Linked DNA regions of Methanosarcina acetivorans C2A. The protein of the gene in region 2 binds, or shares a complex with, the protein of the main gene of each other region. Links are inferred from orthologs where the notes say so. Each region holds a gene or a part of one and is shown on either strand. Other genes may lie near its edges.

The links.
Region 1: the proteins of MA_RS06520 (region 2) and dph2 are in contact, whole or in part, in a crystal structure (PDB 6Q2D), measured with the Methanobrevibacter smithii proteins. The link is inferred for Methanosarcina acetivorans C2A from one-to-one orthologs. Residues at the interface, in WP_011954157.1 of Methanobrevibacter smithii: Pro482, Asn483, Lys484, His485, Tyr553, Asp555, Glu556, Glu559, Leu560, Leu591, His592, Glu593, Asp594, Ala595, Val596, His597, Arg598, Gly599, Pro600; in WP_011954460.1 of Methanobrevibacter smithii: Met1, Met3, Tyr4, Pro28, Glu29, Gly30, Leu31, Met33, Phe58, His80, Thr124, Gln126, Ser179, Gly180, Asn181, Phe182, His183, Leu185, Tyr201, Asn202, Phe211, Ile215, Arg291, Asp295, Asp296, Gln298, Met299.

What each region holds. Positions count from the first base shown.
Region 1 is NC_003552.1:832,866-839,551, reverse strand. What follows is about bases 790-3,787. They hold dph2 (diphthamide biosynthesis enzyme Dph2), read right to left. Parts: upstream 2,794-3,787; coding sequence 1,786-2,793; downstream 790-1,785. Other genes in these bases: hpt (hypoxanthine/guanine phosphoribosyltransferase), read right to left, coding at 2,774-3,343; MA_RS03765 (METTL5 family protein), read right to left, coding at 1,061-1,654. Outside these bases: MA_RS03770 (exosome complex RNA-binding protein Csl4), read right to left, coding at 1-433; MA_RS03745 (FmdE family protein), read right to left, coding at 3,802-5,874; cofD (2-phospho-L-lactate transferase), read right to left, coding at 6,263-6,686. UniProt on the Methanocaldococcus jannaschii protein: Catalyzes the first step of diphthamide biosynthesis, i.e. the transfer of the 3-amino-3-carboxypropyl group from S-adenosyl-L-methionine (SAM) to the C2 position of the imidazole ring of the target histidine residue in translation elongation factor 2 (EF-2).
Region 2 is NC_003552.1:1,494,290-1,502,565, reverse strand. What follows is about bases 2,464-5,425. They hold MA_RS06520 (elongation factor EF-2), read left to right. Parts: upstream 2,464-2,829; coding sequence 2,830-5,022; downstream 5,023-5,425. Other genes in these bases: tuf (translation elongation factor EF-1 subunit alpha), read left to right, coding at 5,350-5,425; MA_RS06525 (30S ribosomal protein S7), read left to right, coding at 2,464-2,757. Also shown: rpoA2 (DNA-directed RNA polymerase subunit A''), read left to right, coding at 1-661; MA_RS06540 (50S ribosomal protein L30e), read left to right, coding at 923-1,213; MA_RS06535 (NusA-like transcription termination signal-binding factor), read left to right, coding at 1,234-1,659; MA_RS06530 (30S ribosomal protein S12), read left to right, coding at 1,763-2,191; more of MA_RS06525, read left to right, coding at 2,188-2,463; more of tuf, read left to right, coding at 5,426-6,618; rpsJ (30S ribosomal protein S10), read left to right, coding at 6,657-6,965; MA_RS26615 (hypothetical protein), read right to left, coding at 7,645-7,791; MA_RS26610 (hypothetical protein), read right to left, coding at 7,816-7,959; MA_RS06505 (hypothetical protein), read right to left, coding at 8,078-8,276. UniProt on the Methanocaldococcus jannaschii protein: Catalyzes the GTP-dependent ribosomal translocation step during translation elongation.

The DNA of each region.
Region 1 (6,686 bases), 660 kb from region 2 along the record:
ATTTGAACTCCTCTGTAGTCCCGACAAGTTCGCCAGGAAGGACAAAACCTCCTTTTTCGAGGTCTTCTTCGGATCTCACAGGCTCTCTGGCAGGAGGCCTGAACCCCGGAATTTCCTTCCTATCTCTGGGAGATTTCTTAGAATATGGGAATCTTCTCTTTTTTCCAAGGTCACCTTTGAACTGATCCTTTGACTGATCTCTGGACCCACGGGACTGGCCCTTAAATTGATCCCTTGAATGACCTTTAAACTGGTCTCTGGACTGGCCGCGGGACTGACCTTTAAACTGATCTCTTGGCTGATCCCTTGGCTGGCCTTTAAACTGTTCCCTGCTTTCTGCAGCTACCGGAACAGATTTTTCAGCAACCGGTTTTCCTTCCCCAGGGCCTGTTAATTTTTTCCTGGTAGTCTTATTTTTTCGGATTCTAATCATGATCCCTCATTTGAATTATCGCTATTAGTTATGTAAATAAGTCATTCTACTGGTTTTCAGTAATCTTTATAGAGTTTTTGGCGGCAACTTAACCCATCGAGAATTCAACTTCAGGAGGCACAGGAGCAATCTCCTTCCTCAATATTTTCCAGTTTAGTTCTTCCCTTACAGCATGGCATACGTTTCAATACATGTAGCTATATTAATTAGGACTTACGCGGTTGAACCGAGTAATCAATGGCATTAAACCTTCACGGTATAAAACAATAACCAAGTTGCAACGCCGAATGTGCTTGATTTTGTACTCAAGTGCGTAAGTCCTATTAATGCAAAGTAACCATATTATTCTACTAGCCATCAAATTATTTAGATAACCTTCCCGAAGTACCTATCTACGCCATAGACCTGTTCCATTGTTATGGATAATTGGTTCCAATCTTATGGAAGAATTTGTTCCATTGTTACGGATAAATTGTCCCATTGTTGCGGAGATATTCTCTGCACTATTGACCCGTTCTCCATTAAGGAGATTTATCAATCCCGCCTTTTAAAGTGAAATCTGAAAATTTAAGGCTGTAAAACATGAGACCCTGAATGACTCCTGAACACAGGTTTTGAACACCAGCCTCATCCATGAACAGCGATCCTGTAAATTTCTACCTCAATAATTTCTCTTTCTTTTTGATGGAAGTCGAAAGTCCTTTTAAGAGGGAATTTCGCAACGTAAGAGTGTGTAATGACCGCAGGCTTAATGAACTTTTGGATAAAAGCAAGGCTTCCACGGTTATGGATGGAATATATTACCTCACTTGTTCTTAATGCTGACGAAAGAAAAGGCCTGTCCCTGCCTTTAACTCTTGCCCCGAAAGGAGGGTTCATGAGTGTGGTTTTTACATGCCCTGAAACTTTCTTAATATCTGAGCAAACGAACTCAACCTCCACTCCGAGCCTTTCGGCGTTTTTTCTGGCAACCTCAAGCGCCTTTGGGTCTGTATCGTACCCTACAACTTTCCTGGCTCCCAAAAGTTTTGCCCCTATTGCAAGAATCCCCGTACCGCAGCCCAGGTCCTGAACCGATTCGTCAAGGTCTCCCTGCATGTAAGCAAAATGGAGGATTTCCGCCGCAAGAGGAGAAGGAGTCTGGTATTGCTCCAGCTCAAGTTCGGGACTGGAAAAACCTTCGACTTCTTCAAGCAGCATCTCGAGTTTTCTCTGTTTCATATCTTTTGAATTCTATTGGTTTCGGATTTGAGAATATTCTCTGATTTCATTTCGTGAGTATTCTCTGTTTCGTTTTAAAAGTCTTCTCTGATTTCATTTTGCGGGTATTCTCTGCTTATACCTGTAAAAGGTTATACAGGCTCCTCGGTAATTTCATCGAGCACAAGCTTTTCCCATTCCCGCTCTCCAAGCACGATCTCAAACTCCTGTGGAGTAAGCATGGGCGAGGGAAAACGCCCCACTTCGTCCACGGCAAGCCGGGGACAGGCAGTGTTTACGAAAGCGTCCACCTTGAACTGAAGCAGCTGGTCTGGGGTTACGAGATCGATAAGAATCAGGTGGGCTTCTTTTCCGTGTTTTTTTGCAATTTCTTTGAGAGAAGAAGCAAGTTCCATCCTCATTTGCCCGTTTTTGCTTGAGACAATGATCCCGAAAACCTGTGCATCCAGAGACTTTGCAATTACCGCACTCCGCTGGCGGAGAATCCTTGAAGGGTCAACTTCCCGGACTTCCCCGGAAAAAGGATCGGCTGCAAGGACACGTTTTTTTGTGGAAAGAGCTACTCCCAGGGGATGGAAATCCCCGCTTCCGATATAAAGGTATTCATCACAGACTTCATCCCTTGCTGCCGAGAAATTGCAGCCGAGCACCTGCCCCGCATAGGCAAGCCTTGAGTCCCCGCGCCCAATGACGCAGGTCTTTCCCCCGGCCTCTAGCACCCTGCACACATCATGGAGCTTATGGACATGCTGGACAGTGGTGATAAGCCCGATTTTTTCCCCTTTAAGCCCCGGGAGAGCCTTCTCGACAACGGGCCGAACATCAACTGAGGAGCGGGTTTCGATAAAGTACACCTTATCCGAAAGCCTGACATCTTCCAGTTCCGCATGCCCGAAGTGGAAAAGAAGCTCAACATGGTCAAGAAGCGTCCTGTCAAGGTCGCACGCCCCGAAACAGGGATCACCCGAGATGAGCACCTCAGCTCCGGTTGCTTCCTCAACAATTTTTGCAAGCTCCGGACCCTTGCGTTTAAGCCCTTCGGGAAACTGAAAACCTACAAGCTTTGCTTTCGTATCCTTTATCACGCTGATTATATAGTCGGGTCTTAAATCGAACGCTTCACTGATCCCCAAAGACATCCTGAATCTCCACGCCCTTCTCGCTCACATCAATTGTGACGAGAATCTTGGGTTCAACTCCCAGTTCCCTTAACTTAAAATAGCCGGCTCCGCGTCCTATAACGGAAATTACATCCGTGATCTCGACACCCATATTCTGCAGCGCCTTTACAAGGGCGAGAAGCGTCCCACCCGTACTTATAACGTCATCCACGATGACTACTCTGTCTCCCTTTTTGAGCCCGTTTATATAGAGGACCCCTTTCGAATAGCCTGTGCTCTGGGAGAGTTCAACTTCCCCTTCAAGGAAGTAAGGCCGCTTCCGGACAATAGTGAGAGGAATTCCGGTTTTCAGGGAGAGGGCATTTGCAACCGGGATGCCCATAGCCTCTATCGTAAGAATGGTGTCAACATCCATATCTGCTATCCTGATGATGTAATTGGCGATCTCTTCTATCAGACGGGGATCGATGGAAGGGACACCGTCAGAAATAGGATGGATGAAATAGTTATATTCCCCTCGCTTGATCACAGGAGAATTAACCAGTGAGTCTTTCAGTCTTTCAAGCATGGTTTTAACCTTTTTTTGGCGGTTTCAATATTCCGGGAAGTAAAAAATCCTGAAATATAATCCTGCTCCCTCAAGTATATGTCCTTCTAAAGCGGATAATGACAAACAAACCCGCTTTCTGGAAAGATAAATCGAATTCAGGAAACACTGAAGTACTTCATATAGCTTTGGTTTTCCAGATGCTATTTTTATTTACACCGGAATGCAGGAAATTTGTAATAGATAGTTAAGTCAGTGTTAATAAATTTAAGGATAATTAAAGGTAAGAGGCTATCAAAAATAAGGATATATGTAAAAATCCATGAAAAAATAAACAAGGTAAGAAAGAAATCAAGGGAAAAAAGAAATCAGGATAAAAACCTCAAAGCTTTCAATCATCAGCACTGGGAATTTTACCCTGTTTTAGACATATTCATCCAGCTCCCTATTTCAGAAGCTCTATGTTTCAGGCGCTCACATCAGTCGAGCAGCCCAAGAACTTCATAGGCATTCGTATCTGCCAGTTTCATCTCGCTCAGGGTATCCGAATCAATGTCGATAACTGCGATTTCCGTAACAAGGCCGTCCCAGTTATCCGGTTCCATAAGCCAGAGGTCTTTCAGGTATTTCGAGACCCATGAAGGATCGGTGTCTTTTGCCCCGCACTGCGCACTTGCAATATCAGAGTTATATCCGAGCACCACTGCTTTCAGAGTTCCGGCATTATTATCTTTGACAACGAAAATTCCGGCAAGGGAGCTGTCAATTGCTTCTATATCTTCGTCAGTCAATTCGGCAACCCAGATTCCTCCTGTTCCGGGAGTGGCATCCCAGCGCTGTAAGAAGACATCGTCCTTACACCACTGAGGGGAGGAAAAGACCGTATAACTTACCCCATCCTCAAGCGGGTAATTCTCTTCCATCCAGTTTGCAAGCACATAGCCGCTTGAAACTCCGGGACAGAAGTGGTTGTGCAGTTCCAGGCACTGCATCAGTTCATAGTCAAGATCTCCGGTGGCCCAGGCGTTGCAGATTGTAAGAATGGCAAATTCACGCCCGTCAAACACTTTAGAGCTCACTTTTTCACTCCAGGCATCTACAGACTTCTTGTTTTTGGAAAGGGTATCAAAGTCTATATTTTCCGTTACCTGATAGCTGATCTCATTCTCATCTTCGTATGAAACCTCGATATAAGTGCAGTCCCCGCTGGATTTGTCAAAGAAAGCAAACCAGAGAGGGGCATTTCTTGCGTTCTGGACTGCAAGCAGGTTCTGTGTGTACTGTAAATCCCTTCCGTAAAACTCCGAATAGAAGTCATTCAGAAAAAAATCGGACTCTGCAGGAGAGCCGATATCCGTCATTATGAAAGTATCTTCAGAGCTAAGGTCTCCAAGACTTTCTTCGGCTGCGGCAAAAACCTGACCCATCAGCTCACTGTCCTCAACTGAAGAATTGCCATTTCCTTCCGGGTTGAGCAGGCCGAGAACAACATAAGGATTGACTCCCGCCAGTTTCATTTCGTTCAGGGTATCCGAATCAATATCAATGACTGCAATTTCGGTAACAAGACCTTCTTCATCCCAGTTACCCCGGTCCATGAGCCAGAGGTCCATAAGATATTTCGAAATCCAGGAAGGATCATCGGCTTGTGCTCCGCACTCCGCATTCACGACATCGAAATCGAACCCGAGCACTACAGCTTTCATTGTTCCGGCGTTCTTGTCCGTAACCACAAAGATCCCGGCAGGAGAGTTCCCTATTTCTTCTATTTCTTCGTCTGTCAGGGCAGAAACCCAGATTCCTCCTTTTCCAGGAGTGGCATCCCAGCGCTTTACGAAAACATCATCTTTACACCAGTTAGGACAGGAAAAAACCGTATAACTTACCCCGTCCTCAAACGGGAAATTCTCTTCCATCCAGTTTGCAAGTATATAGCCGCTTGAAACTCCGGGACAGAAATGATTGTGCAGTTCCAGGCACTGCATCAGTTCATAGTCAAGATCTCCGGTGGCCCAAGCGTTGCAGATTGTAAGAATGGCAAACTCGCGTCCGTCAAACACTTTAGAACTCACTTTTTCACTCCAGGCATCTATGGACTCCTGGTTTTCGGAAAGGGTATCAAAGTCTATATTTTCGGTTACCTGATAGCTGATCTCATTCCCATCTCCGTATGAAACCTCGATAAAAGTGCAGTTCCCGCTGGGTTTGTCAAAGAAAGCAAACCAGAGAGGGGCATTCCTGGCGTTCTGGACTACTAGCAGGTTATCCGTATACAATAACTCCCTATCATAAAACTCCGAATAGAAATCGTCCAGAAAAACATAAGATTCTGCAGGAGAACCAAGATCCGTGATGATAAGGGTATCTTCAAGACCAAGATCTCCGAGGCTTTCTTCGGCTGCGCCAAAAACCTGAGCCATCAACTCAGAATTATCAGCTTCAAATGCCATCCCAGGTATGGAACCCAGGAAGAAAACGAGCATCGTCAGCAAAACAAAATCCGTGATTTTTGTTTTGATTTTTCGATTAGCGATTCCACTTTTTCCAACCATAATTTTTCCTCTACTGCTTATAAATCAGTTCTTTAAACCTGACAAAAAGATAATATTTGTCAGAAAAATAGAGTTTAATAATTAAGATAAAATTTTAAATTCATGTTTTTTAGTGTTACAAAGTGTAGAAAAAGTGATACATAAAACTTTCGAATTTTGTTAACGTCGAAGACTACGTAAGCAGAATAAACGCACATGAAATTTCGGACTACAGACACAAAAAATGAAAGGACTCCGGAACTTTCATGCTAAAAGAAAAGAGAAATATGAAAAACAAGGAAGAAAAAAGAGAAGAGAAAATAGAAAAAAGAAAAAAGGGAAGAAAAAGAAAGGAGAATTTGGAGAAAAAAAATCAAAAAAAGAAAAAAGAAAAAAGGAATTTGAAAAATCAGCATACGGTGTCGAAAAGCCCGACTACGAACTCTGCCAGTTCCCTGCTTTTCTCCGTGGAGGTCATGAGGGTATCTGCACGGGAGGCACGGCAACCAAGCCTCTCAAACGCGAATTCATCTGCCCTGTCCCTCTCATCGAAGACAAAAACGTCAAGGAATTCCTGATAATACTCCGCAACGCCCATGGAAGAGACTTCAAGCCCGCATGCCTGCATAAGCTTCCCGGCAGGGCCGCTGACCGGAGCATTCCCGATTATGGGGCTGACTGCAATTACCTTTTTCCGTTTCAGCAGTTCTCTCATTCCCGGCAGGGAAATTATGGGCCCTATGCTGGTTATGGGATTACTCGGGCCGATGAGGACGTTGTCATCTTTTTCGAAGGCTTCAAGAACCTTTTTAGCAACCGAAGCTTCGGAAACA
Region 2 (8,276 bases):
AAAGTTCAACGAAGAACTGAACGTACTGGTCAGCATTTCACCGGATATCGATAACCAGATCGTCATCACCCCTGGAGAACCTTCTTACAGAGAGCTGCTCCAGCTTGCAAAAAGCATCCACAATGTAACCCTTAAAGGCATAGAAGGGATCAAGAGAGTGGTGGTCAGAAAGGAGGGTGAAGAGTATACTCTCTATACTGAAGGTTCAGCTCTGCGAGACGTTTTGCAGTTCGAGGGTGTGGACAAGACCAGAACCAGCACAAACAACATCAATGAAATCTACGAAGTACTTGGAATCGAAGCTGCAAGAAACGCCATTATCAAGGAAGCCACGGATACCCTGCGTGAACAGGGTCTGACTGTGGATATCAGGCACATCATGCTTGTGGCAGACCTCATGACCTGCGACGGGGAAGTAAAGCAGATCGGTAGGCATGGGATTTCAGGTGAAAAGGCCAGTGTATTTGCCCGTGCAGCTTTCGAAGTTACTGTCAACCACCTCCTGGATGCAGGTATGCGCGGAGATGTGGACCAGCTGCAGGGTGTCACGGAAAATATCATTGTCGGTCAGCCTATTCGCATGGGTACGGGTGATGTGCACCTGATCAGCAGAAGAGTTGAAAAAGTTGAAGCTAAAGAGCTTGAAGCAGAAGAAGAATAAAGGCATGAAGGAAAAAACTCCGGGTTTTAACCTATAATTATTTAAGTATATACCCTGATAGAAAAGCAGTTCGGATCAGGTATACATCACCTTTATGAATTTCATCGAATCCTGCTGCAGAAACTTGAGTCCGCGAGGCTCATAACCAGAAAATTGATATAAGGCATCAGGTATTTAGAGTACCATATACTCACCGAGCTTGGAATCTTTATTGAGAAAGAGACAGAGTAGACGAGCTAATTTGAGACAGAGTTGATGAAAATGAAGATCAATGTTGATAAATCTCTTATCAAGGCTGTGAAAACAGGAAAAGTAATAGTTGGAGCCAACCGGACCATAGATGCAGCAGCAAACGGCTCTGCAAAGATGGTGGTCCTGGCATCAAACTGCCCCGAAGATATTAAAAAGAAAATTCAGGCAACAGATATTCCGGTCCTGGAGTACGAAGGTACAAGTGTAGAACTCGGCCCCGTATGCGGGAAACCCTTCACGATTGCAGCCATGGCAATCCTCGATGTAGGAGAATCGGATATCCTGGCAGCTACAGCTTGATAAAAAGGAGTTGCAACGTCTTGGGTGAAATAAGACTTACTGCAGAAAGCATCCAGTACATCGCATTGTTTGAGAACATGACCCGGGCCAAAATACTTGACTGTATTCCGGAAGAAGAAAGGCTCGTGTATGTTGTAAAGCAGGGCGATATGGGGCTTGCAATAGGCAAAAACGGAGAGAACATAAACCGTGTTAAAAAAGCCCTGGACAAACCCATTGAGCTTGTGGAGTACTCAGAGGATCCTGTTACCTTTATAAAGAATGCCTTCGGACCGGTATCAGTAAGTTCAGTAAACCTCACAACCAAAAATGGCAAGCGATTGGCTTATGTAGAGGTGCCCAATAAAGAGAAGGGGCTTGCCATCGGTCGTAACGGCAAGAACATAGAGAAAGTGAAGATGCTTGCCCGTCGTCACCACACTATAGAAGACGTGATCCTGCAGTAATATCCTACTTTACGTTGATCCATTAATCCGGCGTTGAAGGACAATTCTGGCATTTAATGCCACAATAGGAAACTGTGATCAATTTTAACTGGAGAAATTTACAATGGCTAAAGGAAAATATGCAGCTAATATTCTCAAACAAACCAGGAAAGATGCCCGCTGGAAAGATACATACTACGGCAGGCGTGTTCTTGGGTTGAACGTGAAAGCCGACCCCCTGGGTGGTGCACCGCAGGGTAGGGGTATTGTATTAGAGAAAGTGGGAGTCGAAGCCAAACAGCCGAACTCCGCAATCCGAAAATGCGTAAGAGTCCAGCTCATTAAAAACGGACGTCAGGTTACCGCTTTCTGCCCCGGAGACGGTGCAGTAAACTTCATTGATGAACACGATGAAGTTACCGTGGAAAAGATCGGAGGCCGCATGGGCGGTGCTATGGGTGACATTCCCGGTGTACGTTTCAAGGTAATTGCCGTAAACAACGTGTCCCTGAACCAGCTGGTCATTGGCAGAATGGAAAAGCCCAGGAGATGATTTTTTTGTACAAAATTTTTGGCAAATGGGACCCGACGGAAGTAGAGGTAAAAGACCTCGGAATTAAGCGCTATGTCAGCCTTACCCCTGTAATTGTGCCTCACAGCAGCGGGAAACATGCCAGGCAGCAGTTCAACAAATCCGAGATTTCAATTGTAGAGCGCCTTGCAAACAACCTCATGAGGACAGAAACCAACACCGGGAAGAAGCAGGTAACTCTCCGTGCAGTTGAAGAAGCTTTCGACATTGTGAACAAGAAGACAAAACAGAACCCGATTCAGGTTCTTGTGGATGCCATTGCCAATGCAGGCCCGAGAGAAGAAGTGGTCAGGCTTAAGTACGGCGGGATCTCCGTACCAAAAGCAGTTGACACTGCACCTCAGAGGCGCGTTGACACTGCCCTGCGCTACATCAGTATGGGAACAAACGCCGCAGCCTTCAAATCCAAGCGCTCTGTCGCAGAATGTCTGGCAACCGAACTTATAGGTGCAGCAAACCGCGATACCAAATCCTTCTCCATCAACAGAAAGGATGCAAAGGAAAGAGTTGCGAAGGCAGCACGCTAATAAGTTATGCGGGCTTGCCCACTTTTGAAAATAAACATATAACCATTCATATTTTGCTTAAAAGGTATTAGCATGGGACGAAGAAAGAAAATGGTCGAGCGTGTGACAACGCTCATGAATGATCCGCAAAGGATCAGAAATATCGGAATTGTTGCACACATTGACCACGGGAAGACCACATTATCGGACAACCTGTTAGCAGGCGCAGGCATGATTTCCAAGGAACTTGCCGGAAAACAGCTTTTCATGGACTCCGATGAAGAGGAACAGGCAAGAGGTATTACAATTGATTCCTCCAACGTTTCCATGGTTCACACATTTGACAATGAAGACTACCTGATCAACCTTATCGACACCCCCGGACACGTTGATTTCGGTGGAGACGTTACCCGTGCCATGAGAGCAGTAGACGGTGCGGTAGTAGTAGTTGACGCAGTAGAAGGCACAATGCCCCAGACCGAGACTGTGCTGAGGCAGGCTCTCAGGGAACATGTCAGACCCGTACTTTTCGTTAACAAGGTAGACAGGCTTATCAATGAGCTACAGGTCGATTCTCAGGAAATGCAGATCCGCCTGGGAAAGGTCATCGACCACGTGAACAAGCTCATCAAGAACATGAACCCGGAGAAGTTCAAAGCAGGCTGGAAAGTCGATGCAGCAGCCGGAACCGTAGCATTCGGGTCAGCTCTTTACAACTGGGCAATCAGTGTGCCTATGATGAAGAAGACCGGGGTTTCATTTAAGGACGTATACGATTACTGTAAAGCCGGTGACATGAAGTCCCTGGCAGAAAAGTGCCCTCTGCACGAAGCTGTTCTTGACATGGTTATTCACTTCCTGCCAAACCCGATCGAAGCTCAGAAAGGCAGGGTAAAGGTCATCTGGCACGGCGATGAAAACACCGAAATCGGAAAGGCCATGACCCACGCAAATGCAGAGGGAGACCTTGCATTCATGGTAACGGACATCTCCGTTGATCCCCACGCAGGAGAAGTTGCAACAGGCAGACTGTTCAGCGGTTCTCTTACCCGCGGTATGGAAGTTTTCACCTCAGGAAGTGCAAGGAAGAGCAGGGTCCAGCAGGTCGGGATCTTCATGGGTCCGGAAAGGCTTGAAGTGGACAAGATCCCTGCAGGAAACATTGCCGCAGTTACCGGTTTAAAGGAAGCAATCGTCGGGTCCACCGTAACCACTCTTGATGGCATGACTCCTTTCGAAAGCATCAGGCACGTAAGCGAACCTGTGGTGACTGTGGCTGTGGAAGCAAAGCACACCAAAGACCTTCCCAAACTTATTGAGGTTCTAAGGCAGGTCGCAAAGGAAGACCCGACCCTCCAGATTACCCTGGACGAGGAAACCGGGGAACACCTGATGGCAGGTATGGGAGAACTTCACCTCGAAGTTATCGCTCACAGGATAGAAAGGGACAAGAACGTGGAGATCACCACGAGCAAGCCGATTGTCGTTTACAGGGAAACGATTAAGAAGAAAACCGAACCCATTGAAGGGAAGTCCCCGAACAGGCACAACAGATTCTATATCTACGCTGAGCCCCTTGACACCGAGATTGTTAGTGCGATCAAGGAAGGGGAAGTCAGCATGAACCTGCCTGAACTTGAGAGGAGGCAGAAGCTCATAGATCTCGGCATGGAAAAAGAAGAGGCAAAAGGCATTGTTGGCATCTTCAACTCCAATATCTTCATCGACATGACCAAAGGTATCCAGTACCTCAATGAGACAATGGAACTTGTGCTCGATGGGTTTGAAGAAGTCATGCGTGCAGGTCCGCTTACCAGAGAACCTGTAGCAAACGTGAAGTGCGTGCTCGTAGACGCAAAACTCCACGAAGACGCAATCCACAGAGGTCCGGCTCAGATAATTCCTGCAGCAAGGCAGGCAATCCAGGCAGGAATGCTTATGGCAGAAGACAGTCTGCTTGAGCCTTACCAGAAGGTCTTTGTCCAGGTACCTCAGCTCTTAATGGGTGGTGCAACAAAGGAACTTCAGGGCCGCCGTGGAATTATCCTTAACATGACTACGGAAGGGGACCTGGCAATTATCGAGGCCAGGGTACCTGTGGCCGAGATGTTCGGATTTGCCGGAGAGATCAGATCCGCAACCGAAGGGCGTGCCATGTGGAGCACGGAGTTCGGAGGCTTTGACGTTGTGCCGTCAAGCATCCTGAACGACATCGTTGGCCAGATAAGAGAAAGGAAGGGCCTGAAGAAGGAACTGCCAAAAGCTTCTGACTTCCTTTCAATGTAAGCGGAATTTTTCCGCTTCTCTCCCCTCTGTAAGGCAGATACCTCACAAAACTCCCTCGGATTCGAAGGAGAAAAGTCAGGAAATCTTCTGAGAGATTAGTCAATGGGAAAGATTTAAAACAAGGTATGCCTATAATGGGGAAAACAGTCCAGGCCTCTGGAAATTCAAAATACGTCGACCCGATAAATGTTCAAAACGGGAAATGTAAGTAATGGTTGAAAGAAGACCGGAGAAGGTCTGACCATTATGAGATCTGCCCTAATATTAATATACTATAATCTGATATAGCATTGAAACTCATCCATAATTTATAAAGGAGAATTATAAATGGCAGCAGACAAACCGCACATGAATTTAGCAGTGATCGGTCACATTGACCATGGAAAATCAACCCTTGTAGGACGTTTAATGTACGAAGCTGGAGCAGTGCCGGCTCACATTATCGAGAAATATAAGGAAGAAGCAAAGCAGAAGGGTAAGGAATCCTTCGCTTTCGCATGGGTTATGGACTCCCTTAAGGAAGAGCGTGAAAGAGGTATCACAATTGATATCGCTCATAAGAGATTTGACACACCAAAATACTACTTTACAGTCGTGGACTGCCCGGGCCACCGTGACTTCGTCAAGAACATGATCACAGGGGCCTCACAGGCAGACGCAGCAATCCTCGTCGTTGCAGCCCCTGACGGTGTCATGGCCCAGACCAAGGAACATATATTCCTTTCCAGGACCCTCGGTATCAACCAGCTGATCATCGCAATCAACAAGATGGACGCAGTCGAATACAGCGAAGCAAAGTACAAGGAAGTTGTCGAACAGGTATCCGGCCTCCTTAAGATGATCGGGTTCAAGCCAGCCAATATCCCCTTCATTCCTACCTCTGCATTTATGGGAGACAACATCACCAAGCTCAGTGAGAAGACACCCTGGTACAAGGGTCCCGTAATCATGCAGGCACTTGATGAGCTTAAGGAACCGGAAAAACCATCCACTCTCCCTCTCAGAATCCCTGTCGAAGACGCATACACAATCTCCGGTATCGGAACTGTCCCTGTAGGCAGAGTTGAAACCGGCGTAATGAAGAAGGGTGACAAAGTAATCTTCATGCCCGGCGGAGCCGGCGGTGAAGTAAAGTCCATTGAAATGCACCACGAAGAAATTCCACAGGCCTACCCCGGAGACAACATCGGGTGGAACGTCCGCGGTATTGGCAAGAACGACGTCCGCAGAGGAGACGTCTGTGGTCATACTGACAACCCGCCAAAGGTTGCTGACGAATTCGTAGGACAGATCGTGGTTCTCCAGCACCCCTCCGCAATCACTGCAGGGTACACACCTGTTTTCCACGCCCACACCTCCCAGATCGCATGCCAGCTGATCTCTCTAGACAAGAAGCTGGACCCGAAGACCGGGCAGGTTAAGGAAGAACACCCGACCTTCATTAAGGCCGGAGATGCAGCAATCGTTACCATCAAACCGACAAAACCGATGGTTATCGAGCCCGTAAAAGAAATTCCACAGCTCGGCAGGTTCGCTATCCGCGATATGGGTATGACAATTGCCGCAGGCATGTGCATGAGTGTTAAGCAGAAATAACACTCTCCTTTTTTCATTTTTTAAGGAGAAAAAAGGTTATGCAAAAAGCTAGAATCAGATTGTCAGGCATCAGTCCCAAGGATCTGGACGGGGTCTGCAACCAGGTAAAGTCAATTGCGGAAAGGACAGGAGTAAACATTTCAGGGCCTGTTCCGCTGCCCACAAAGAAGCTGGTCGTTCCTACAAGGAAGAGTCCGAGCGGTGATGGGACTGCAACCTGGGACCACTGGGAAATGCGCGTACACAAGAGGCTCATCGACATCGCAGCCGATGAAAGAGCCCTCCGCCAGCTCATGAGAATCCAGGTCCCAAAAGATATAAACATCGAGATCGTGCTCGAAGGATAAATGCAAAAAATGCCAGGTTACAGAAAAACTCTGTACCAGGTCTTGCAAATTCCTTTTCACTTCTTTATTTCTGAATATTTACTTTAACACTTTAGAGAATTTTGCCGGCGGCTGCCCCTGTGAGAACTTCTACAGCCACCGGATATTCTGCAAATTTCTCTTTCTGTGGTTCTTCAAATATTTCTCTTCGTATTTTCACTGTATTTTTACTTACTTTCGGGTTTTACTTCGATTTCAATTCGAACTTTATTTCAGATTTACTCCAGCATTTAGATGTCATTTTCTCCTACCTGACTGCCATTAAAACCTGTTTTCTGCAGTATAGGTAATTGTTATAGTGCCTTTTGCAGGAACTGTCACTCTAATTTCAATTGTAAAAGCATCAATCTTCTGTACTTATCTTATATTCGGCAGGTCGACATTATGAATTAAATATTTTTGCTGATATTGTTTTTTAAACATTCTGCAAATTTGTAATATACTTGAAGCTGGTTAACATATGACTCAAATCTTACGCCCTATATAAGTAACGAACCATTTTTGCAGTAATGTTTAATGTGGAAGAAAATGTGTTTTCCCACAAAAACGCTATCAGTAAAAATACTTGGAAAAAATCAAGTTACCTGCCGAAAGTAGGCTTATCCTAACTTTCCAGGATTTCCCAATCTCCGTAGAGATGCTACACAACAGTCAGATCCTGAGCTTCGGACTTGCTGTTGTTAATTTCGATCTTGAGGCTTACCCTTTCCACATTATCACTTACACGCTGGAAATCAGTCCTTGTCCGCGTGACTTCAAGGTCGAAAGCCGAACCAACGGTTTTCATTTTTTCACCCGGGCAGTGTCTGCCCTATACTATTTTCTCGAGGAACTGGAGCAAACTGCCTGTGTACGCCTTCCCGTTTATACCCGTTACCGTAATCTTCCTGCCGAGGTAACTTTCAAGCAAACTGGAACTGCTTGCAAGGTTATACTCATATTTCTGTTCAAGCACAGTTACCTCCCCACCATCTGAAGTTTCGACCAGAACCGAGGAAGGGATAATCCCGAAAGCAATGCCATATATTCCACCAAGTTGGTCCCGTTTTCAAGCTCGACCTCTCGTCTTTCATTTACAAGGGCAAACCCCTGTTATAAATGGTAAGTTCCAGCTCCCCTCCGACTTCAACGACTCCAGCTGCCATAATTTCCAGAGGATTTGCGGTTGAGTTTTCACCAGAAATTCCCGAGTTTGATCCGGTTTGATTCATTTCAATGCCGGATACATTTGCCTGAGCAATGCCTTCAGGTTTCGGAGGCACATAGGTTCGG